2 regions of the Brevibacillus sp. IT-7CA2 genome follow, and region 1 is predicted to be linked to the other one. Evidence: riboswitches for the same ligand, from Rfam matches in the RefSeq annotation. Region 1 holds a riboswitch; the other holds the start of a gene.

The links. A riboswitch is a leader RNA that binds a small molecule or an ion and turns the genes downstream of it on or off. The one in region 1 is predicted to bind cyclic di-GMP.
Region 2: it holds a riboswitch for cyclic di-GMP, as region 1 does, so the genes downstream of both, ACM6JA_RS16910 (GNAT family N-acetyltransferase) here and ACM6JA_RS30640 (methyl-accepting chemotaxis protein) in region 1, are expected to answer to the same signal.

What each region holds. Positions count from the first base shown of each region.
Region 1 covers NZ_CATKQT010000055.1:142,813-147,340, reverse strand. Annotated here, with positions in the region: gene ACM6JA_RS30645 (transporter substrate-binding domain-containing protein) at 1-728, opposite strand, end outside; gene ACM6JA_RS30640 (methyl-accepting chemotaxis protein) at 846-2,819, opposite strand; cyclic di-GMP riboswitch class I at 2,892-2,992, opposite strand; gene ACM6JA_RS30635 (formate--tetrahydrofolate ligase) at 3,131-4,528, opposite strand, start outside.
Region 2 covers NZ_CATKQT010000033.1:69,802-74,329, reverse strand. Annotated here, with positions in the region: gene ACM6JA_RS16925 (DNA alkylation repair protein) at 1-166, shown strand, start outside; gene ACM6JA_RS16920 (Crp/Fnr family transcriptional regulator) at 166-843, shown strand; gene ACM6JA_RS16915 (peroxiredoxin-like family protein) at 928-1,590, shown strand; cyclic di-GMP riboswitch class I at 1,762-1,845, shown strand; gene ACM6JA_RS16910 (GNAT family N-acetyltransferase) at 2,040-2,594, shown strand; gene ACM6JA_RS16905 (methyl-accepting chemotaxis protein) at 2,587-4,077, shown strand; gene ACM6JA_RS16900 (alpha/beta hydrolase) at 4,199-4,528, shown strand, end outside.

The sequences.
Region 1 (4,528 bases):
AACGGATTGTCGGTCAGAGCTGGATACAGGCGGGAATCTGCTTTGGAATACACAATCGCTTCCAGCGTATCTGTGATCATCACATCGTACTTACCGCTTGCTACCAGACCAGGAATGTCGAGGTTGTTTTGTTCAACTGTTACAGTTGCTTTTGTCAGATGTTCACGAACGAATTTTTCGTTGGTGCCACCTGGATTCACACCAATGCGCACCTCTGGCTTGTTGATGTCTGCTACACTCTTGTACTTGTCTTTGTCTTCTGCACGAATGAGCGGAGCTTTACCGAACATAATATAAGGATCGCTCATGTGTGCTTTTTTCTGGCGGTCTGTGTTGCGCGTAACGCCTCCAACAGCAATATCGAATTTATTTGCCAAGAGATCGTCCATCAGTGTCGGCCAAGAGGTTTGGACAAAACGCGCCTCTACTCCCAGGCTTTTTGCGAATTCTTTCATCGCATCGATATCGTAACCTTCGAATTGGTTTGTTTTTGGATTCAAATATGTAAACGGTTTGTAGTCCCCCGGAGTACCTACGAGGATGTAGCCTCTCGCGATGATTTCATCCAAACGGGATTCAAACTTCTTCGCTTGCGGTTTTTTAGCAGTTTCAGCAGCTACGGTTGTGACAGGCTTAACCGCTGTTGCGGCAAAAGCACCTGTTCCTGATGTCATGAGCATTGTTGCAGCGAGTGTGCTCGCCAAGATTGTTTTTGTAAATTTTTTCATCTGGTTTCTCCTCCTGTTAAACGGTAATGAATTTAGTAATCAGAAACAAACTCCATCATCCCTTAATGGCATCCCCCCTTTCAAAAAAAGAGGACTTACAACCTGTTGAGCTGCCTCCTACACAGTAAACCTGCCGATTCCTTGCTGTAATTCTTCTGCCACTGCATTCAAACGCTCGACAGACTGGCCAATTTCCTGGATGGCTTGAAGCTGCTCTTCGGTTGCCTTTGCCACTGTTTGCGCGTCGAGTGAAGCATGTTTTGCAATGCTATGCATTTCATCTACAGAAGCACTCACCTGTTGGGAGCCTGCTGACATTTGTTCAGATGCTGCGGATACTTCCAAAATGTGCGCGGCAACGTTACGAGAAGATTCCAAAATATGCCCGAAGATTTCGCGAACCTCTTCGACCAGTTGAATACCTTGCTGTGCGTTTTGGTTGCCCGCGGTCATGACCTCTACCGCATGATGCGTATCCTGCTGGATTTCCCCGATCAGCATCGCAATTTTGGATGCGGATTCTTCGGATTGGTTCGCCAGTTTTTTCACCTCTCCGGCAACGACAGCAAACCCACGTCCATGCTCGCCGGCACGTGCTGCCTCAATCGAAGCGTTCAAGGCAAGCAAATTGATTTGCGAGGTCAACTGACTGATCGTATCGAGAATGCCTTCGATTTCTTTGGAACGATTGTTGAGCTGCTCGATGGCTACTGTCGCCTTCGATGTTCCCTCGCCAATGCTTCCCATCTGGCGAACTGCCTGCTCTACCACAGCAGTTCCTTGTTCTGCCTGCTCTGTTGCTATCTGGGCAGCCTCTGAAACATGTGCAGACGTCTCCGCGATTTTCACGATGCCTGCTGCCATGTCATTCATAGACAATGCAACATCCTGCGAGCTGGTGGCCTGCGCCTCTGCTCCCTCAGAAATCTGTGCAATAGACAAGCCGATTTGGTTGATGTTTTCCGTCGCTTGTTTAATGCCTTCGGATACTTCCTGACTAAACCGCTGTACTTGATCAGACGACAGAGTTACGTCTTCGATCAAATTTTTCAAGTGCGATACCGTCTGGTTAAAGTCACGTGACAGAACTGCAATCTCATCTTTTCCATCAACCGTTACGGTCTCTTTCAGGTTCCCCTGCGCCACTACATTTACTGCGTGATTCAGACGCTCAATTGGTTTCACCATGCGTACAGCCAAGAAATAAACGAGGACAACCCCAATCACCAATACGATGAGGGAAATAACCATCAATCGGGCTGACAGTTGATCGACAGGTGCATGCAGCTCCGCTACGGGTGCAGTGATGTATACGCCCCAGTTCAAACTGGTAGGAGAATAGGAAGCAAATCGCTCTGTATTCTCGTATTTATATTGGGCGATTCCATGATTCCCTTGCCTGATATCTTCAAAAGCAGTCTGAAGCTCAAGAATACCCATGTCGAGAATCGATTCCTTCAGAATGTACTCGCTATTCGGATGATAAATAAATGTTCCTGTTTTGCTTACTAAAAAGGCGTAACCAAATTGGCCAAATTTCTCTTCGGACACCTTTTTTTGGATTTCATTGATAGGAATAGTAGAACCGATATAACCGTATTGACGATTGTCCTTCATCAATGGAACGACAAGGGTCACGATGTTATTCCCTGTCCGCTTCGAAATGACTGGCTCGGAGACAACAACCTTCCCTTCCCCTTTACTAGCTTCCTTAATATGCGGACGATCCGAGATGTCGGTCACTTCTCCCATGAAATTGATCACTTTCTTACCGCTTAAGTCATGCGAAAAGAAGAACGTCTCAAACTCGGGGTTTTTCTTTTGGGCTTCTTGAATGAGTTTCAGGTCGTATTCGACATTTTGATCAGCCGACATCAACCCTCCGATCGTACTTACAATCTCAATTTTTTCTTGAAAGAAACCATCGATACGAATCGAGAGATTGCTAGCTGACAACTCAGCTTCTTTGTCCAGACTGTCTGCTAAAAGATTGGAAGCACTCCAATAGCTTGCACCGCAAACCGTACCCAAACTAATAACCAACAGCAGGCACAAAACGATAATTAGCTTATTCTTCAAACTATTTTTCATACCGAATCACTTCTCCCTTCTCTTTTTTCAACAAAAAAAAGACTGCCCACCGACAGTCCGTCATGACTACGGTATGGCAACCCGGCTGTCCTAGCTGCGAAAGTCATTTGACTTCCGACCTTAGACCCGTGGCTTTGCGTCCCTGCCTTTCAGCAGGTTTGCCTTTGTCATTCTTTGTTGTTTTTTCAATTAAAGTCCACATTTTTTCAATCTCACCTTTCATTTCCCATAACTTTCCGCCAATAAACCTCAAAATGGAAAAAAAGCTGACAACCTTTTACAGTTGTCAGCTTTTTGTCAAACTTTTTTGATTAGCTTAATCCGATCACTTGCCCATCCTCGTCTACATATAACGATTCCGCAGCTGGCTTTTTCGGGAGGCCTGGCATCGTAACCAAGCTACCGGTCAGTGCGACGATAAAACCAGCTCCTGCTGATATGCGCACTTCACTCACTTGGATCGTGAAGTCAACAGGTGCCCCCAACAGATCAGCGCGATCAGTAAAGGAGTACGGTGTTTTCGCCATGCACACAGGCAGATGGGACATGCCCATTTCTTCTACCTTTTGCATCGTTTTCAATGCAAGCGGCGAAAAGACAACCCCTGATCCACGGTATACTTCTTTCACGACTGTCTCAATCTTGTCTTTAATGCTGAGGTCTTCCTCATACAAGAATCGGAAGGACGAAGGCTGCCCTGCTGCACGAGTCACTTTTTCAGCCAACTCGACACCGCCTGCTCCTCCTTCTGCCCACACTTTGGACAGCGCCGCTTCGGCTCCGGCCGCTTGGCACAGCGCAATTACGGCATCGACCTCTGCCTGGGTATCCGTCGCAAAATGATTGATAGCCACCACTGCTGGCACACCGAACTTCTGCAGGTTTTCCAGATGGCGCTTGACGTTTTCGAAGCCTTTTTCCAGAGCAGACAAGTTCTCCACTGCGAGGTCAGGTACTTTTACCCCGCCGTTGTATTTCAACGAACGAACCGTAATGACCACGACAGCAGCCGATGGAGTCAGACCTGCTTTTCTACACTTGATGTCAAAGAACTTCTCCGCTCCCAGATCCGCACCAAAGCCCGCCTCTGTTACGACGTAATCCGCCAGCTTCAAGGCCATCTTGGTTCCGATCACGCTGCTGCACCCATGCGCGATATTGGCAAAAGGTCCACCGTGAATAATGACCGGAGTTCCCTCGATTGTCTGTACGAGATTGGGCTTGATCGCTTCCTTCAAGAGAACGCACATCGCATCGACCGCGTTGATTTCTTCTGCCCGTACTGGCTGATCATCGAAATCGTAGCCAATAATGATATGGTTCAACCGCTCGCGCAAGTCTGCTAGATTCTCACTCAAACATAAAATCGCCATGATTTCCGACGCGGTCGTAATCATGAAGCCATCCTCACGCGTCATTCCATTTCCGTCACCCAGACCAACAACGATGTTACGCAGTGCGCGGTCGTTCATGTCCATTGCCCGTTTCCAGACGATTTTCTTTGGATTGAGCCCACGCGCATTCCCATGGAAAATATGATTGTCGATCATCGCTGCCAACAAGTTATGTGCAGCTGTAATCGCATGAATGTCCCCTGTAAAATGCAGGTTAATTTCATCAGCCGGGAGAATTTGTGCTTGGCCACTTCCAGTTGCTCCTCCTTTGATCCCCATGCAAGGACCCAAGGACGGCTCGCGAAGCGCTGCCAT
Region 2 (4,528 bases), on a different contig from region 1:
TCAAGATTCTGTAGGGAATTGGTTGAACGATGCGAGTAAATCACAACCAGACTGGGTGATACAGCTTTGTGACGAGTGGCTAAGAATCTCTGATACAAAGGAAACGAAAAGAATTGTTACCAAAGCGAAAAGAACCATTCTGAAGACCCAGACCGAACAGAAATGATGAACCGAATCACATATTTATCCCAATTTTATTTGTTGAATTCATTATCCGAGGAAAGTTTGCGCTTAATCGATCAATTAACCTCCTTAACCCCTTTCCCCATAAATACGTGCATTCAAACACCAGAAACTTTTTCGGAGGGATTCTACTTCATCAAACAGGGGAAAGTACGTTTATATAAAGTAAATCGGGATGGTCGGCAGTTTACATTTGATATCCTCGGAGAAGGCAATGTGTTTGGAGAAGTGGATCTGCTCTCGTTAGGTACACGGGAGATGTATATAGAAACCATCGAAGACTGCCTCATTTGTAAAATGAGCAAAGCAAAATTTGAGAGCTACTTAATCGAACATCCGCAACTGATGATGAAGATCATGAAGATCATTAGCGATAGAATGATTTCGATCAGCCAAGCAGCCGAAAATCTTGCCCTTCTCCCTTTACAAGATCGCATTATTTCCACGTTAGTAAGGCTTGCCGACCAATTTGGCAATCCTAACAGTTCTGCGTTTCAACAAATTGAGTTACCTCTTTCCCATCAAGAGCTCGCCCATTTTGTCGGGGCATCCAGGGAAGCTGTGACGGTAGCATTACGTGCTTTAGCAAGAGAAGAACTGATTCAAACAGGCTTTAAAACCATTTCCATTCATCGGGACAACATTTTAAAGAAGATGTAATCCAGTTTACATCTTTCCCTTCAAAAGAAAGATATCGTAAAGCTATGGCTTCTACTATTCTTTCGAAAAAGAGGGGAACGACATATGGATAAACCACATTTTCAGAGCCTGCGCGAAGAGCTAGATTATACAACCATTCAAATAGCAGACTTCCTCACTCGTGAAGTAACAGATTCATTTACAAGATCAATCGAGGAGCTGAGGACCTCTGGACACGCAAAGGGCTTGCCGATTGGTTCGATTGCGCATGATTTCACATTGAACGATCACACTGGCAAGACCATTACCTTGTCGGAAGAAATCGTAAAAGGTCCCATCGTCCTCACGTTTTTTCGTGGATCATGGTGCCCCTACTGCAATTTGGAGCTGCAAGCATACCAAAAACAGATCGATACGATAACCTCTCTGGGTGCCCAATTGTTTGCCATTAGTCCACAATCTCCTGCATACTCTCTTACTATGCAAGAGAAAACCGGACTGAGCTTTCCCGTGTTATGCGATACCAATAACCATGTAGCAGAAAAATATCAACTCAGATTCAGACTGCCTGATTATTTACAGGATACCTACCGATCATTGGATATTGATCTCAAGCATTTTAATAGTGACGATTCTTGGACGCTCCCCATTCCGGCTACTTATATCCTCGACAACCAGTGCGTAATCCGGTTAGCATGTTTAGATCCAGATTACAAAAAGCGAATGGAGCCAACCGAAGTTTTAGACATTCTGCGTACCCTAACCTAACGCCTATAATGAAGAACCAGTTGATACCATAACTGGTTTTTTGTACGTCTATGCTTTATGAACAATTAGTTTCTTTTCCCTACCAAAACTTGACAAAGCTATATCTTTTGGCTTATATTTTGCATGATTATATCTAGCAAAATTCGACACCTTTTTACAAATTTTGCTAAAAAATGCAAAAGGCAAAGTCATCGAAAGGTGGCGACGCAAAACCACGGGTCTACAGTCTTTGACCATGATAGCCGGGTTGCCATCATCTTGAGACTATTTATTCGATGTTGGTAGCTTCGGTTGTTCCATTTCGATGGAACGGCCTTTTTTTGTGTTTACATTTTTGAAAGGAGGATGAAAGCACTTTCATTTTCGTAACGGATGGAAAAACATAACTTTTGAGACGTCAAACATACACAACATGGTTCAATCAGAGAAAATGATGGAGTGGACAAGTTATGTACAAACAAGTAGAAACGGTACAAGAGTTAGCAAAATTTCATGAAATCAAAGAAACAGTATGGACAAGCATGGGCTTCGAGATGGAGTACGCGAAAGAAGGCTCGGCTCAGTTCCTCTTAATTGCCGAAGATGGTGAAGCAGGTGGAACATTTGAAATGACGCCCTTTTCCAAATCAAGTGCTTATATGAAATCACTTTTTCAGGATGTTATTACAGAAGATATGAAAGTAATGGAGGTAGACAGTCTCGCTGTTTTGCCGAAATACCGCGGACAACTAGGGGCAAAGGGAATTTGCTTGATGATAGATTACGCTGAAAAGCATGGTTATACCCACGCAATTGGGGTAGCAGATCCGACTTTTTTTTCGTTCATTAACAAGAAGTATCAAGTAAAAGCGACTCAGACCAAAGATATCATCTTTTACAAAGGGGCCGATGCCATTCCGACCCTCTTTCATCTAAAAGATGTCTATGACAATAAGCACGATCCGAAATATTCCTGGTACAATTCGTCGTCATCCAACCAAGTAAAAGTCGAGGTAGGTGGGTAACATGGACAACATGGATAACATTGATTTATTGAGAAGAAGAAACAATTGGGTCGTAATCGTATTCGCAAGTATTATTACGATTGTTCAGGTCTTAAACCTCTTTCTAGGCGTATCGTACACATTCGTTTTCACGATACTGGGTATTTTGTATGGCGTGCTGGCACCTTTTACTTACATCTCCAATCGCCCGCGCTTCCGTGAAAAAGCAGCGCCCTTCATGAAGTTTTTCAACTTCGCCGTAATCGGGATCTTCATGTTCATCGTAGTTGGACTGGACCCGCATATGATCAATATCATGACCATTATGTTCTTTGTAGCAGTCATGGGGATTTATCAAGACCGACTCATCAATATTTTGACGATTGTATCGACATTGGGTATTGTCTCTTACTACTTCCTGACACAGAGAGAAACGATTTTCCATTCGACTAATAATATTGATCTGATGTACTTCCTGCTTACCTTCTGCTTCGTCTCAGTCACGAGCATGATGCATGCTGTATTCAATAACAAGCTGCAAGAGGAAAGTGAGCAACAAAAGCAAGAAGCGATTGCCTCGAAGGAATCGTTGCAACGTGTTCTGGATCAGATCAATGAATCACTTACCTCTATGCAAGACTATCAAGAGAATTTGAACCAGGTGACGGACGGTGTGAATGTTCGCGCAGTCGAAACCGTCGCTTCCCTGCAAGACATTATGGAGTCCTTTACGGTCCAGACCAGCAATACGGACGAGCTGCGTCGGGAAATGAGCTCGACGAATCTGCAAGTTGAGGATATGACTCGCTCTGTTACAGAGATGCATGAGTACGTAGAATCGACCAAAGAAGCCACTAGCGAGAGCGGCAAACGCATTGGCAACATCGGCAATGACTTTGAACGATTCATCACGGACATCCAAGGTACGAACCAGCTGATTCAAGAGCTCAATAAAGAAACCGAATCAATTGGGAAAATCATTCAAACCATTTCCGAGATTTCTGCACAAACCAATCTGTTGGCACTCAATGCCACGATTGAAGCGTCTCGCGCAGGCGAACACGGCCGAGGATTTGCTGTCGTAGCAGATGAAGTACGCAAGCTGGCTGAATCCTCCAAGCTATCCTCTGAGTCGATCTCGAGTCTGCTCATGACCATTCGCGAAAAAATGAAGCTCGTATCGGATATGATTTCCGAGTCACAGACTTCTTTTGAGAAAAATAGCGAGGGCATCCTCGAAGTACAAGAAATGTTCACCAATGTAGACAACTACATGCAAAACTTTGCGGATAAAACGAAAAACCTGCAAGAGTTCATCATCCATGTGCACAGCATGATTCAGGAAGTCGGCGCAAAAGTAGAAGTCAACGCAGATATTACCGACAAGAACAAAGAAAGCCTGGAAGAAGTGCTTGTTCTCGTTTCTGAGCAAAAAGACGAAGTCGTTAAGGTTTCTGGCGGCTTTGAGAAAATCGAACAACAGATGCGTGGTCTCCATATGTAGCATTCCTGCAACCGCCTCTCATGGGCGGTTGTTTTCTTTTCTCGTTTTGTAACCGAACAGATATATAATGTAAATATTCTGATAGTTACGCTCTTATACAATGAAAGGAGGCACATCATTGATGGATGCACGAATCGAAAAAAAAACGATTCAGACCGATCGATTGCTTGTTTCCTACCTGACAGCAGGCGTATCGGAAGGAGAACCGCTTCTCCTCATTCACGGCAATGCATCAGCCAGCTTGTTCTGGGATGATACCATTGCGGCTCTTTGTGAACAGTACCGTGTGTATGCACCTGATATGCGTGGCTATGGAGCAAGTGAAGCATTGCCTATCGATGCAACACGCGGTTTGCGAGACTGGTCGGATGACCTTCATTCGTTTATTCGAGCATTGGACTTGCCAACACCTGTCCATCTTGCCGGCTGGTCTTTGGGTGGAGGGATCGTG